4 regions of the Streptomyces anatolicus genome follow, and region 2 is predicted to be linked to each of the others. Evidence: riboswitches for the same ligand, from Rfam matches in the RefSeq annotation. Region 2 holds a riboswitch; each other region holds the start of a gene.

Evidence for each region. A riboswitch is a leader RNA that binds a small molecule or an ion and turns the genes downstream of it on or off. The one in region 2 is predicted to bind cobalamin.
Region 1: it holds a riboswitch for cobalamin, as region 2 does, so the genes downstream of both, GKQ77_RS08855 (ribonucleoside-diphosphate reductase subunit alpha) here and GKQ77_RS21025 (CbtB domain-containing protein) in region 2, are expected to answer to the same signal.
Region 3: it holds a riboswitch for cobalamin, as region 2 does, so the genes downstream of both, GKQ77_RS08955 (ABC transporter substrate-binding protein) here and GKQ77_RS21025 (CbtB domain-containing protein) in region 2, are expected to answer to the same signal.
Region 4: it holds a riboswitch for cobalamin, as region 2 does, so the genes downstream of both, GKQ77_RS16980 (cobalamin biosynthesis protein) here and GKQ77_RS21025 (CbtB domain-containing protein) in region 2, are expected to answer to the same signal.

The regions. Positions count from the first base shown of each region.
Region 1 is NZ_WMBF01000060.1:7,368-10,750, forward strand. Features, by position in the region: gene GKQ77_RS08855 (ribonucleoside-diphosphate reductase subunit alpha) at 1-2,106, opposite strand, end outside; cobalamin riboswitch at 2,239-2,361, opposite strand; gene GKQ77_RS08860 (GNAT family N-acetyltransferase) at 2,464-2,958, opposite strand; gene mctP (monocarboxylate uptake permease MctP) at 3,059-3,383, opposite strand, start outside.
Region 2 is NZ_WMBF01000254.1:669-4,051, reverse strand. Features, by position in the region: gene GKQ77_RS21035 (glycoside hydrolase family 6 protein) at 1-236, opposite strand, end outside; gene GKQ77_RS21030 (GAF and ANTAR domain-containing protein) at 421-1,179, shown strand; cobalamin riboswitch at 1,558-1,678, shown strand; gene GKQ77_RS21025 (CbtB domain-containing protein) at 1,713-1,934, shown strand; gene GKQ77_RS21020 (CbtA family protein) at 1,958-2,725, shown strand; gene GKQ77_RS21015 (class F sortase) at 2,738-3,383, opposite strand, start outside.
Region 3 is NZ_WMBF01000061.1:7,537-10,919, forward strand. Features, by position in the region: gene GKQ77_RS08945 (amino acid permease) at 1-981, shown strand, start outside; gene GKQ77_RS08950 (M67 family metallopeptidase) at 1,071-1,493, shown strand; cobalamin riboswitch at 1,498-1,618, shown strand; gene GKQ77_RS08955 (ABC transporter substrate-binding protein) at 1,664-2,626, shown strand; gene GKQ77_RS08960 (FecCD family ABC transporter permease) at 2,743-3,383, shown strand, end outside.
Region 4 is NZ_WMBF01000169.1:2,644-6,026, reverse strand. Features, by position in the region: gene GKQ77_RS16985 (cobyric acid synthase) at 1-682, opposite strand, end outside; gene GKQ77_RS16980 (cobalamin biosynthesis protein) at 679-1,635, opposite strand; cobalamin riboswitch at 1,743-1,889, opposite strand; gene GKQ77_RS16975 (hypothetical protein) at 2,011-2,241, opposite strand; gene GKQ77_RS16970 (inorganic phosphate transporter) at 2,254-3,383, opposite strand, start outside.

The DNA of each region.
Region 1 (3,383 bases), on a different contig from region 2:
CTCCCACGCCGTGCGGTACAGCGCGCGGACCTCCTCGGGGATCCAGCCGAAGCCCTGCACCGAGCCGTTGGCCTCGCGCAGCGCCTCGCGGGTCTGCGCGTCCCAGACGCCGAGCCGCTTCAGCTCCTGCACCAGATAGGCGTTGACCTGGAGGAACTCACCGCTGAGCGTCTCGCGCTTGAAGAGGTTGGAGACCTGCGGCTCGATGCACTCATACACACCCGCGATGGACGCGATGGTGGCGGTCGGCGCGATGGCGAGCAGCAGCGAGTTGCGCATGCCGGTCGCGGCGATACGTTCCCGCAGGGCCGCCCACCGCTGCGGCCAGGTCAGCTCGACGCCGTAGTGGTCGGGGTGGAGCACGCCGCGCGCGGTGCGGGTCTTCTCCCAGGCGGGCAGCGGGCCGTGGCGCTCGGCGAGGCCGGCCGATGCCTCGTACGCGGCGAGCATGATCCGCTCGGCGATACGGGTGGAGAGGGCGCGCGCCTCGGGGGAGTCGAAGGGCAGCTTCAGCTGGAAGAAGACGTCCTGCAGGCCCATCGCGCCGAGACCCACCGGGCGCCACTTGGCGTTGGAGCGCCCGGCCTGCTCGGTCGGGTAGAAGTTGATGTCGACGACGCGGTCGAGGAAGGTGACGGCGGTGCGGACGGTCTCGTCCAGACGCTCCCAGTCGATGTCGCCGCTCGCCTGGTCCACGAACGCCCCGAGGTTCACCGAGCCGAGGTTGCAGACCGCCGTCTCGCCGTCGTCGGTCACCTCCAGGATCTCCGTGCAGAGGTTCGAGGAGTGCACGGTGTGGCCGGGCTCGGCGGTCTGGTTGGCGGTGCGGTTGGCGGCGTCCTTGAACGTCATCCAGCCGTTGCCGGTCTGCGCGAGGGTGCGCATCATGCGGCCGTACAGGTCGCGGGCCGGGATGGTCTTCTTCGCGAGGCCGGCGGCCTCCGCGGCGCGGTAGGCGGCGTCGAACTTTTCGCCCCACAGGTCGACCAGCTCGGGCACGTCGGCCGGGGAGAACAGCGACCAGTCCTGGTCGGCGGCGACCCGGCGCATGAACTCGTCCGGGATCCAGTGCGCGAGGTTGAGGTTGTGCGTGCGGCGCGCGTCCTCACCGGTGTTGTCGCGCAGCTCCAGGAACTCCTCGATGTCGGAGTGCCAGGTCTCCAGGTAGACGGCGGCCGCGCCCTTGCGCCGGCCGCCCTGGTTCACGGCGGCGACCGAGGCGTCCAGGGTCTTCAGGAACGGCACGATGCCGTTCGAGTGCCCGTTCGTGCCCCGGATCAGCGAACCCCGGGAACGGATGCGCGAGTACGAGAGTCCGATGCCGCCCGCGTGCTTGGAGAGCCGCGCGACCTGGTGGTAGCGGTCGTAGATCGAGTCCAGCTCGTCCAGCGGGGAGTCGAGGAGGTAGCAGGAGGACATCTGGGGGTGCCGGGTGCCGGAGTTGAAGAGCGTCGGCGAGGACGGCAGATAGTCCAGGCGGCTCATCAGGCGGTACAGCGAGGCGACCTCGTCGAGCGCGCGCTCGCTGCCGTCCTCCGCGAGGCCGCTCGCCACGCGCAGCATGAAGTGCTGCGGGGCCTCGATGACCTGACGGGTGATCGGGTGGCGCAGCAGATAGCGGCTGTGCAGGGTGCGCAGTCCGAAGTACTCGAAGCGGAAGTCGGCGCCGTCGGCGAGCGCGGCCTCCACCAGCGCGTCGAGCCGGGCCGCGTGCTCGGTCACGAAGGACGCCGTGCGGTCGGCGATCAGGCCCTCGCGGTGGCCGACGGCGACGGAGTCGGTGAAGGAGCGCACGCCCTGCGTGGCCGCCTCCTCGCGGATGCCGATCGACAGGAGCCGGGCCGCCAGCTTGGAGTACGCCGGGTCCTCGGAGATGAGCCCCGCCGCCGCCTCGGTGGCCAGCTCCCGCAGCTCCGACTCGTCGGCGCGCGCCGAGCGGCCGCGCAGCGCGGCGGCGGCGACCCGGCCGGGGTCGGCGTCGGGGAGGTCGGCGGTGAGGTCGGTCAGGGTGCGCAGCAGCGCGGCCCCTGGCCCGTCGGTTCCTTCGGCACCCTGGGCGGTGGGCGTCGACGGCGCTGACGCGGGTTCGGCGGGCGCGATGGTCACGTGGGGCACTCCCTCGCTCGGCTCTGGGCCAGGGGGAGGGAAGGGGCGCACACGGGCGCACCCGGGCAGGGCGGCGTACCGCGTCCACCGGCCCACTCCACGAGGCCCGGACGGTCGGCACCCGGGCCGGATGGCTCGGGCGCACTGTCGGCAGGTCCTCGGACTCCGCGTACGCCAAAGACGTACACATGCACCGTTGCGGGACAGTTCCGGACTTGCACCGGATTCCCCTGCGGCGACAGCGAGCACGAGCATACATCTTGTGCCGGGCCTCTGAAGCGGACCCACATCTTGTGTCGGCTCGCGGAGTGGTGGCTAAAGCTTCAGCGGGTATGGCTGGAGTTTCAGAGCGTACGGCTAGAGCTTCAGCGCGTACGTCAGCAGTGGCACCGTCTCGATCGGCCGCCAGTCGCGCTCAGGCGTCCGTACGAAGCCGAGGCGCTCGTACAGCCGGTGGGCGGCGTGCATGGACGTCTGCGTGGACAGTACGAGCGAGGCGCGGCCCGCTTCCTTGGCGCGTCGCACGCACTCCCGTACGAGCGCTTCGCCGACGCCCCGGCCGCGTGCCTCGGGGGAGGTGGCGAGCATCCGTATCTCCGCGTCGTTCACGCCCGCGATGTCGGCCATCGGCCCGCCGGAGGGGACGTAGGTGACGCCGCCGAGCACCTTTCCCGCGTCCTCGGCGACGAGGATCTCGGCGTGCGCCGCGCGTCCCGGCACGTCCCGCAGCACGGCGAGGTAGGGGTCGTCCTCCCCGAAGTCCAGGTGGCCGTCGGCGAGATAGGCCTGCGCGGTGAGGGCGCTCAGCGCCTCGTACTCCTCGGGTCGTGCTTCTCTGATCGTGATGTCCATGCGGCGCAGTGTGCAACACGAGTACGACGGAGGGCCGCCGATTTTTCACGACGGAGGGCCGCCGACTTTCCGGCGGCCCTCCGCTGCGGCGGCGAGTGGGTCAGTGCCCGGCGCCCGCGGTCGCCTTGGGCAGCTCCTCCATGACGCCGGGGTCGCCCGCGTCCGCGGTGTAGTCCCCGGGAGAGGTCTCGTCGATGCCCTCCGGGGCCTTCAGCGCCTTCAGGGCGAAGGTGAGGACCACGGTGACGATCACGTTCAGGACGAAGGCGGTGAGGCCGATGTAGCCGATCTCACCGATGCCCGGGATCGTATCGGAGGATCCGCCGAAGTGCTTCTGCGTCGGCGAGGCGACGCCGTACGCGGCCAGCGTGCCGTAGACCATGCCGACCGCCCAGCCCGCGAGCAGCGCCCAGCGGTGGAACCAG
Region 2 (3,383 bases):
TTCTCGCCGTCCTTCTCATAGGCGGCGACCTGCTTGGCCGCGTTCCCCTCCGGGTTGACCCAGTAGGGGTCTTCTTTCTTGGGCTGCTGCTTCACCGGCGTACCCGACGTCTCCCCCTCCGGGTCACCGCCGGAGGAACACCCGGAGAGGAGCAGCGCGGCCCCCGCCAGCGCCACTCCCGTCCGCACCCCCCGGGCCGCGAAACCACGTCCGCGACCTGTGCCTTTTCGGTACATCCAGTCCCCCCTCGGGTGCACTGTCCGTATCCCAATCCTGACATAAGGACACTGTGTCCACGAGGGTCGTCCGTCGGGCGGAGAGAGCTGTAGGAGAGCTGTTACCGAGAGGTGCCGCGGGGCGCGTTACCGCCGCGCCGCGGCCGGGTAGGCGCAGTCCGCGGGGAGTGGAGGAGAGAGGGTCATGGGGGACCGCCCATGCGCACTGCGGCTCGCGGAAGTTCTGGTGGAGGCCGCGGACACGCTGACCGACGACTTCGACCCTGAGCGCCATCTGCGCCGGGTGTCGGACCGTTCAGTGGAGCTGCTCGACGCGCAGGGCGCCGGCGTGCTGTACGCGGACGGGGGTGACGGCGTCCGCCTCATTCCCGGCAGCCGCCAACAGGAAGCGGTGCGCGCCCTGTTGGCGGTCCAGCGGCAGGACGGGCCGTGCCTCGACAGCCTCGGGACCGGCGAGCCCGTGCCGCCGGTGCGTGTCGACTCCCACGACGCGTCGGCCCGCTGGCCGGCGTTTGCCGAGCGGGCCGGTGAGCACGGCGTCGCGCAGACCTTCGCGGTGCCGCTGCGGCACGGCAGTTCGACGCTCGGCGTACTGAATGTCTTCGTATCGCACGCACAGCAAAAGGCCTGCGCGGAAGTGGAGTTGCGGATCACCCAGGTGCTTGCCGACGCCGCCGCGGTGGGGCTGGCCCATCACCGCACCCACGCGCGGTACCTGACGCTCACCCAGCAGCTCCAGAGGGCGCTGGACAGTCGTATTCGCATAGAACAGGCCAAAGGCATGCTCGCCGAGCGCTGGAACACCGGTATGGACGAGGCATTTGAGGCGTTACGGCGTTATGCGCGCAGGGAACGGCAGGTCATCGACATGGTCGCCGTTCAGGTGATCAAGAGAACGCTCGACGGTGAAGTGCTCCGGAAGGACCGGTCGGCGTCTTCCTGAGAAAACGGCCCCCGCGGCGGGAAGCCCGGGGCGGAACGCGGGGAAGCCCGGCGCGAAAGGGAGGGGCGAATTGGCGATATCCGGACTCCGGATCCCTCTAGGCCGACGCGCTCATTCGTCCTAGAGTCTGTCGCACGGCCCAAGCCCCCGGCCTTCTCGGTCATTCCCCCATTCCGGAATGGCCGTGAACCTCCCGCGCCGGCGCCGGGTTCCTCCCGCAGCTCGTGCGCGCGCGGTCGAGGACCAGCCCGGTCGGTGGCTCAGGGGGGAGCGGGCCGCCGATCGGGCCGGGACCGCCGGTCCGCCCCGTGCCGCGGGGGCCTCCCGAGGGGTGTTGACAGCCCCCCTGACGTGCTGGGACTCTCCGAGACGACAAGTCCATACATCGAGGCGACGGTTGACAGGAACCCGGTGCGAATCCGGGACGGTCCCGCCACTGTGACCCGCACGCGACGAGCGTGCGCGGAAGTCAGGAACTGAACCGTCGTCCTCCTGCCATGGGGCGTGGAAACCCCAGAAGGAGGCCCACCGGTATGTCCCTGCACTCCGCAGCGCCGCACACCGACACCACGGCGAGCCAGGCCGCCGTGACACAGACCCGCGACTGGCTGATCGCCTCGGCCGCCGCGATCCTCGCGCTGGTCGCGCTCTACGCCGTGTTCCTCGACAACGGCACGCTGATCTCGGCGACCGGCGACTATCTGCACGAGTTCGCGCACGACGGCCGGCACCTCTTCGGTGCCCCGTGCCACTGACCGGGCGGACGGGCACAAGCACCATGCACTCTTCCCCCGTACTCCCCCTGCTCGGGCGCGGTCTGCTGGCGGGAGGGGCGGCGGGCCTCACCGCCGGTCTCTTCTCGCTGCTGCTCGCCGAACCCCTGATGGACCGCGCCATCCGCGCCGAGGAGAAGCGCTCGGCCGCCGAGGAGCACGCGCACGGCGCGGCGCAGGCCGTCCAGCACCACGAGGAGCTGTTCAGCCGCTCCACGCAGCACGGCGGCCTCGTGGTCACCGCGGTCGTCGCGGGGCTCGCCCTCGGCGTCCTCTTCGCCGTCGCGTACGCGGCGGTGCACCGCCGGGATCCGGCCGCCAGTCCCTGGCCGCGCGCGCTGGCCTTCTCCGCGGCGGCCTTCCTCGCCGTCTCCCTCCTGCCCGGCCTGCGCTATCCGGCGAACCCGCCGGGCGTCGGCGACGCGGGAACCGTCGGCGACCGCCAGGCGCTGTGGCTCGCCGCGGTCGCCATCGGCGTCCTCGGCATGTTCCTCGTACGACAGGTGTACGTACGTCTGTCGGCGCGCCCCGAACCGGTGCGGCACCTGGCGGTGGCGCTCACGGCCGTCGTCGTCCTCGCGGTGCTGTTCCTGCTCCCGGGGAACCCGGACCCGGTCCCGGTGGACGCGACGCTGCTGTGGGAGTTCCGCATGCTGTCGCTCGGTTCGCACGCGCTGCTGTGGGCGGTGTTCGCGGCGGTCTTCGGCGGGCTCGGTCTGCGGGCGGCGCTCAGACCGTCGGCGGCGGGCCGCGCGACGCCCGTACTCCCGTGAGGTAGCGCCGCGCTACCCCCGTACTCCGGTGAGGTACGCCGAGACGATCACGTTGGCCGTGTAGGTGCCGGTGGCTCTGTCGAAGACGCCGCCGCAGGTGATGAGGCGCAGTTCGGCGCGGCCCCCCTCGTGGGGGCCGTACGCCTTCCTCGCGTCGAAGCGGTCGCGGGTGACGACCTGGACGTCGTCGACGGTGAACTCCGCGACCGTGCCGTCGTCGCGGCTCACGTCGATCTTCTCGCCGGGGCGCATCGCGCTGAGGTCGTAGAAGACCGCGGGCTCGGTCCGCGTGTCGACGTGGCCGACGAAGAGGGCGGCGCCCGGGGCGCCGGGGCGGGTGCCCCCGCCGTACCAGCCGACGGTGTCCGCCTGGGTGTACGGCGGTGGGTCGATGGCGCCTTCGGGGTCCAGGCCCCGGGCGGTGACGGGGGCGGCGACCTCCAGGGACTGCACCTCGACGTGCCGGGGCCGTGCGGGGGCCAACGGCTCGTGGGCGGGCGGGAGTTCGACGTTTCCGAGGGGGCGGCCGACTGCCGCCGCGTCGCCGTTCGCGGGCGCGGAGAGGCCGGCGCGCAGGTCCGCGATCTGGGCGCCCCATAGGCCCAGGCCCGCCAGGAGGGCGGCCCAGGCGAGGCCCGTACGGAGGCGTCCGGTCCCG
Region 3 (3,383 bases), on a different contig from region 2:
GAGTTCTGGTTCTCGATGGTCAAGGTCACCGCCATCATCGGCATGATCCTGATCTGCGTCGGCATCCTCACCATCGGCTTCTCCGACGCCGGTGACACCGCGACCGTGGCCCACCTGTGGAACCAGGGCGGCTTCTTCCCGAACGGCATCGGCTCGACGCTGATGACGCTCCAGATCGTGATGTTCGCCTTCCTCGCCGTCGAGCTGGTCGGCGTCACCGCGGGCGAGTCCAAGGACCCGAAGACCGTCCTGCCCAAGGCCATCAACACCGTGCCGTGGCGCATCGCCGTCTTCTACGTCGGCGCGCTGATCATGATCTTGTCGGTCGTGCCGTGGACGCACTTCCAGCCCGGTGTCTCGCCGTTCGTCGCGGCCTTCGAGAAGATGGGTCTGGGCGTCGGCGCCGCGATCGTGAACTTCGTGGTCCTCACCGCCGCGCTCTCCTCCTGCAACTCCGGCATGTACTCCACCGGCCGCATGCTGCGCGACCTGGCGCTCAACGGCCAGGGTCCGAAGCTCTTCACCAGGCTCACGAAGAACGGCCTGCCGCTGCTCGGCACCACGTTCTCCGCCGCGTTCATGCTGGTCGGCGTCTGGATCAACTACCAGTGGCCGGGTGAGGCGTTCAACTACGTCGTCTCCTTCGCGACCATCTCCGGCATGTGGGCCTGGATCATGATCCTGGCCTGCCAGATCCGCTACCGCCGCAAGGCCGACCGCGGCGAGCTGCCGCAGTCCACCTTCCGGGCCCCGGGCGCCCCGTACACCAGCTGGTTCGCCCTGCTCTTCATCGGCATGGTCATCGTGATGATGGGCGTCGACAAGGACGCGCGCATCTCGCTGTACGCCGCCCCCGTCTGGGCCGCGATCCTCGGGGTCACCTACCTGGTCCTCAAGAGCCGCAACCCGGAGGCCGCCGCGTTCAACAAGCGCAAGGTCGGCACCGCCGCCTCCGAGACCGAGCCGGTCACCAAGGACTGACACCCGCCCCTCGGGGCACCTGTCCAGCATTCGGGCCCGCCCGTACCACACTTCGGTACGGCGCGGGCCCTCTGCTTATCCTGACTGCCATGCTGACCATCACCCAGGCCCTCCACGACCAGATCGTCGCGCACGCGCGCCAGGACCACCCCGACGAGGCGTGCGGCGTGATCGCGGGCCCGGCGGGCACCGGCCGCCCCGAGCGGTTCATCCCGATGCTGAACGCCGCGCGCTCGCCCACGTTCTACGAGTTCGACTCGGGTGACCTGCTCAAGCTCTACCGCGAGATGGACGACCGCGACGAGGAGCCGGTGGTCATCTACCACTCGCACACCGCGACCGAGGCCTACCCCTCCCGCACCGACATCAGCTACGCCAACGAGCCCGGCGCCCACTACCTCCTGGTCTCCACCGCGGACACCGACGGAGCGGGCCCCTTCCAATTCCGTTCGTTCCGGATCGTCGAGGGCCAGGTCACCGAGGAAGAGGTGCGGGTCGTACAGGCATACTGACCCCGACATCTTCGAGGCGGCAGGAGCCAGGAAGCCGGTGCGAACCCGGCACGGTCCCGCCACTGTGACCCCACCCCCATCCCGGGGCGGGGGAGTCAGGAACTGACCTGCCGCCTTCTCTCCACACCACGCAGGGGACGCGGAAATCCCCTCAAGGAGGCAGTTCAGCCATGTCCCGCGCCCTACGCGTACTCACCACCGCGGCCCTGCTCGCCCCGCTCGCCGCCTGCGGCTCGTCCGGCCCCGCCGACTCCGGCAAGCCCGCCGCCAAGGCCGCCGGATTCCCGTACACCGTCACCAACTGCGGTGTGCGCACGACGTACGACGCACCCCCCAAGCGGGCCGTCACCATGAACCAGCACGTCACCGAGGTGATGCTGGAACTCGGCCTCAAGGACCGCCTCGCCGGGACCGCCTACCTCGACGACAAGGTCCTGCCGAAGTACGAGAAGGCGTACGAATCCGTTCCCGTCCTCGCCAAGGAGTACCCCTCCTACGAGAAGCTGCTCGCCGCCAACCCCGACTTCGTGTACGGCGGTTACGCCAGCGCCTTCCTCGCAGGCGACGGCCGCAGCCGCTCCGCGCTCGCCAAGTCCGGCATCAAGAGCCGCCTCAACGTCGAGGGGTGCGCGAAGCGGGCCGTCTCCATGGAGGACGTCTACCGCGAGGTGCGCGAGGTCGGCTCGACCTTCGGGGTGCGCGAGCGCGCGGACAACTGGGTGAGCGGCGCGAAGCGGGAGCTTGCCGCCACCGAGAAGAAGGCGAAGGGCGGAAAGCCGGCCTCCGTCTTCGTCTACGACAGCGGCGACAAGACGGCGTTCACGCTGGGCGGCCGGGGCATCGGCAACGACATCGTCGAGCGGGCGGGCGGCCGCAACGTCTTCGCCGACGTGGACAAGTCGTTCGGCGACGCGTCCTGGGAGAAGGTCGTCGAACGCAAGCCGGAGGTCATCGTGATCCTCGACTACGGCGCCACGACGGTCGCCCAGAAGAAGCGCCGCCTCCTCGACGACCCGGTCCTGGCGGACGTCCCCGCCATCAAGAACAAGCGCTTCGCGGTGCTCCCGCTCTCGGACGTGGTGACAGGGGTACGAGCCCCCAAGGCGGTGAAGAAGCTGGCGGCACAGCTGTGAGCACCCCCCAGCCCGTCCGGCGCCTGTCCCAGCCCGGGGGAGACCGGTTCCAGCCCGTCCGGCGTTTGAGGACGAGCCCGAAGGGCGATCAACCGAGCCACAGGGGGCGCCGCCTCCTGATCCTGACGGGACTGACCGCAGCCCTCGCGGCAGCGACCCTCGCCGGGCTGGCCCTGGGCTCGGTCAGGATCCCCCCGAGCCAGGTCCTGGACATCCTCACAGGCCACGCGGAACCCTCCCCCTTCCGCACCATCGTCCTGGACGTAAGGCTCCCCAGAGTCATCCTGGGCGCCACCGTAGGAGCCGGCCTGGCAGTCATCGGCACCGTCCTCCAGGCCCTCGTCCGCAACCCCCTCGCCGACCCGTTCCTCCTGGGCGTCTCCTCGGGCGCCTCCGTGGGCGCGGTCTCGGCGATCGTCCTCGGCGGCGTCTTCGGCCTGGGCGCAGCCCTCAGCACCGCCGTCACCATCCCCGCCGCCTCCTTCGTGGGCGCGCTCGTCTCCCTGGCCCTCGTCTACGCCCTGGCCAGAAGCGGCGGCGGAGGCTTCGCCACCGGCCGCCTGATCCTCGCCGGGGTCGCCGTCTCGTACATCCTGACCGCCCTGACCAGCCTCATCCTGGTCACCGCCGACAGCGCCGACCACCTCAAGGAAGTCCTCTACTGGACGCTCGGCGGCCTCGGCAGCGCCCGCTGGGACATGCTCGCCCTGCCCTGCGCGGTGCTCGGCGTCGGCACGGCCCTGCTGATCGCGCTGGC
Region 4 (3,383 bases), on a different contig from region 2:
GGAAAGGCAGCACACCGAACGTGCGCCGCCCGGTGAGCCCGTGCAGCATGTCGAGGCCGGGTTCGAGGAGCGAGACATCGCCCCGGAACTTGTTGACGAGATACCCGGCGACCAGCTCCTGGTCGGCCGCGCTCAGCAGCGCCGTCGTACCGAAGAAGGACGCGAAGACCCCGCCCCTGTCGATGTCCCCGACCACCAGGACGGGGAAGCGGGCGGCCCGCGCGATCCCCATGTTCACGATGTCGGTGCGGCGCAGATTGATCTCGGCGGGACTGCCCGCCCCTTCACAGATCACGGCGTCATAGCTGCCCCGCAACTCCTCGAGGCATCCCACGACGGTGTCGAGCAGCGCGGCCTGACGCCCCCCGTGGTAGCCGCGCGCACTCATCTCGCCCACGGGCTTGCCCATGAGCACGACCTGACTTGAGCGGTCGCTGCCCGGCTTGAGGAGTACGGGGTTCATCAGGGCGCTCGGCTCGACACGGGCCGCCTGCGCCTGCATGGCCTGCGCCCGGCCGATCTCGGCCCCCTCGCGGGTGACGAAGGAGTTGAGGGACATGTTCTGCGCCTTGAACGGCGCGACGGCCACGCCCTTGCGGGTCAGCCACCGGCAGATCCCGGCGGTGACGACGCTCTTCCCGGCGTCCGAGGTGGTTCCGGCGACCAGCAGTCCGCCACTCATACGTCTCTCCCTGACTTCGCCGACCGCCGGAGCACCCGGCGGGCCGTCACCGCGACGCCCAGCGCCAGCCAGCTCACCCGCCGGGAGAGCCGCACGGCCCGCTCGATGTCGGCCACGCGCACGTCCCGCCCGTCCCCGTTCAGGACCGGCCGGTGCTCGACACGTCCGCCGTACGAGAGGGTCCCGCCGAGCCGCACGCCGAGTGCTCCCGCGAAGGAGGCCTCGACGGGACCGGCGTTGGGGCTCGGGTGCTTGCCGGCGTCCGCGCGCCAGGCTCGTACCGCCCCCGAAGGTGACTCCCCGGCCAGCGCCGCGAGCCCGGCGGTGAGCCGCGCCCCCGGCCACCCGAGGATGTCGTCGAGCCGGGCGGAGGCCCAGCCGTAGCGGCGGTACCTGGGCGACTTGTGGCCGACCATGGCGTCGAGGGTGTTCACGGCACGGAACGCGACGAGCCCCGGCACTCCGCCGACGGCCCCCCACACCAGCGCCCCGACCACCGCGTCGGAGGTGTTCTCGGCGACGGACTCGACGACGGCGCGCGCGACGCCGTCGGAGTCCAGCGCCTGCGGATCGCGTCCGCACAGATGCGGCAGCCGCTCACGGGCCACCTCGATGTCACCGGCGGCGAGCGCGCCGCCGATGGCCCGCGCCTCCCGGCCGAGCGAGGTCCCGCCGACCACGGCCCAGGTCGCGGCGGCGGTCAGCGCGAGGGAGGCGGCGGGGGAGCGGCGTGCCAGCCGGGCGGCGAGCGCGGCGGCGCCCGCCGCGCCCCCGGCGCAGACCACGGCGTGCAGGGCGCCCCACCCGCGGTGGTCCCGCCACAGTCTTTGTTCGACGGCACCCGCCGCACGCCCGAACGCGGCGACCGGATGGCCCCGGCGGGGATCGCCGAGCAGCAGGTCACCGAGGAGTCCGGCGGCGGCGCCGTACGCGAAGTCGCGATCGGCACTCATGGGCTCAGCCCGTCGTGGTGCGCACAGGAGCACTGAGGCTCGGGAACTGGTCCGGCAACGGGCGGCCGCGCATGGCGATCTGTCCTCACTCAGGGTGTCCGCGCCCTGGTTCGACGTGATCGGCGGCGAGAGTTCCTGGCTTCCGGGAGCGTCGTGGCTTCCCGGTGACAGTGGCGGGACCGCGCCGGATTCGCACCGGCTTCCTCTTCTGCCGCCGTAGTTGGCCCCGGCAGTCCACCACGCCCCGCGAAGGCCCGTCAACTCGCCGTTGACCTGCGGCGGGAGAGTGTGCGGAGCCCCACAGCGGGTCCCGCACACGACAGCGGGGCGCGGGACGTGAACCCACGTCCCGCACCCCACCGAAAACCGCTGCCGTCAGGCGACGATCAGATAGATCCCGTACGTCACGGCCGCCGCGCAGAGCGCGAAGCAGGCGTACGCGCCGGTGCGCGCCAGCGCCACGGAGCCCGTTCCGGCACCCGACGCGGACGCCGTCTCCTGCTTGGAGAGGCCGATGATGCCGAGGGTGAAGAGGCCCACGAGAGCCACCGTCACGGCGAGGCTGACTCCGAAGACGGAGCCGAGAGCTGCCCAGTCGATGTTCATGCTGATGTGTCCTTATACCGTCGCGGGCCGGGCGGGGTCCGCCATGGCGCCGGTCGTGGTCGAGGTGGGGGCCGCGATGGTGGCCCTGACCGGCTCGTCGGCGGAGGCGCCGACGGAGGCCAGCGGACCCGCCGGAGGCGGCTGGACGGCGGCGATCGCGTTGGTCACGACGCCCACGGGCTCGGCGCCGGTGGTGTCGTCGTCGCGGCGGACGTCGTCGTCGGTGACGTTGGTGTGGTCGACGGCGTTGCGCCGGGAGAGCGTCCAGATGACGGCCGAGCCGGCGACCAGGAGCGTGGCGGTGGCCGCGATGCCCCAGGGGCCCTGCTGGGTGAGGAACTCGGCGCCCGCGCCGACGAGGCCGGCGGCCGGCAGGGTCAGGCCCCAGGCGACGAACATACGAGTCGCGGTGGACCAGCGGACGACGCCGCCCTTGCGGCCGAGGCCCGCGCCCATCACGGCGCCGGAGCAGGACTGGGTGGTGGAGAGCGAGAAGCCCAGGTGCGAGGAGGCCAGGATGACCGTCGCGGCGCTGGTCTGGGCGGCGAAGCCCTGCTGCGGCTGGAGGTCGGTGAGGCCCTTGCCCATGGTGCGGATGATGCGCCAGCCGCCGAGGTAGGTGCCGAGGGCGATGGCCACACCGGCCGAGACGATGACCCACATCGGGGGGTTCGCGCCGGGGTTGAGGACACCGCCGGTGACCAGGGCGAGCGTGATGATGCCCATGGTCTTCTGCGCGTCGTTCGTGCCGTGGGCCAGCGAGACGAGGCCCGCGGAGGCGATCTGGCCGGAGCGGTAGCCCTTGGCGGTCGCCTTGGTGTCGGTGTTGCGGCCGATGCGGTACGTCAGGCGCGTCGCGAGCGTCGCGGCGAGACCCGCCACGAGCGGCGCGGCTATGGCCGGGATCAGCACCTTGGTGACGACGGTGCCGCCGTTGATCGAGGACCAGCCCATCGACATGACCGCGGCGCCGATGAGGCCGCCGAAGAGCGCGTGGGAGGAGCTGGAGGGCAGGCCCACCAGCCAGGTCAGCAGGTTCCACAGGATCGCGCCGACGAGCGCGGCGAAGATGACCTCTGTCTTGAGGCCGTCCTCGTTGACGATGCCGCCTGAGATCGTCTTGGCGACTTCGACGGAGAGGA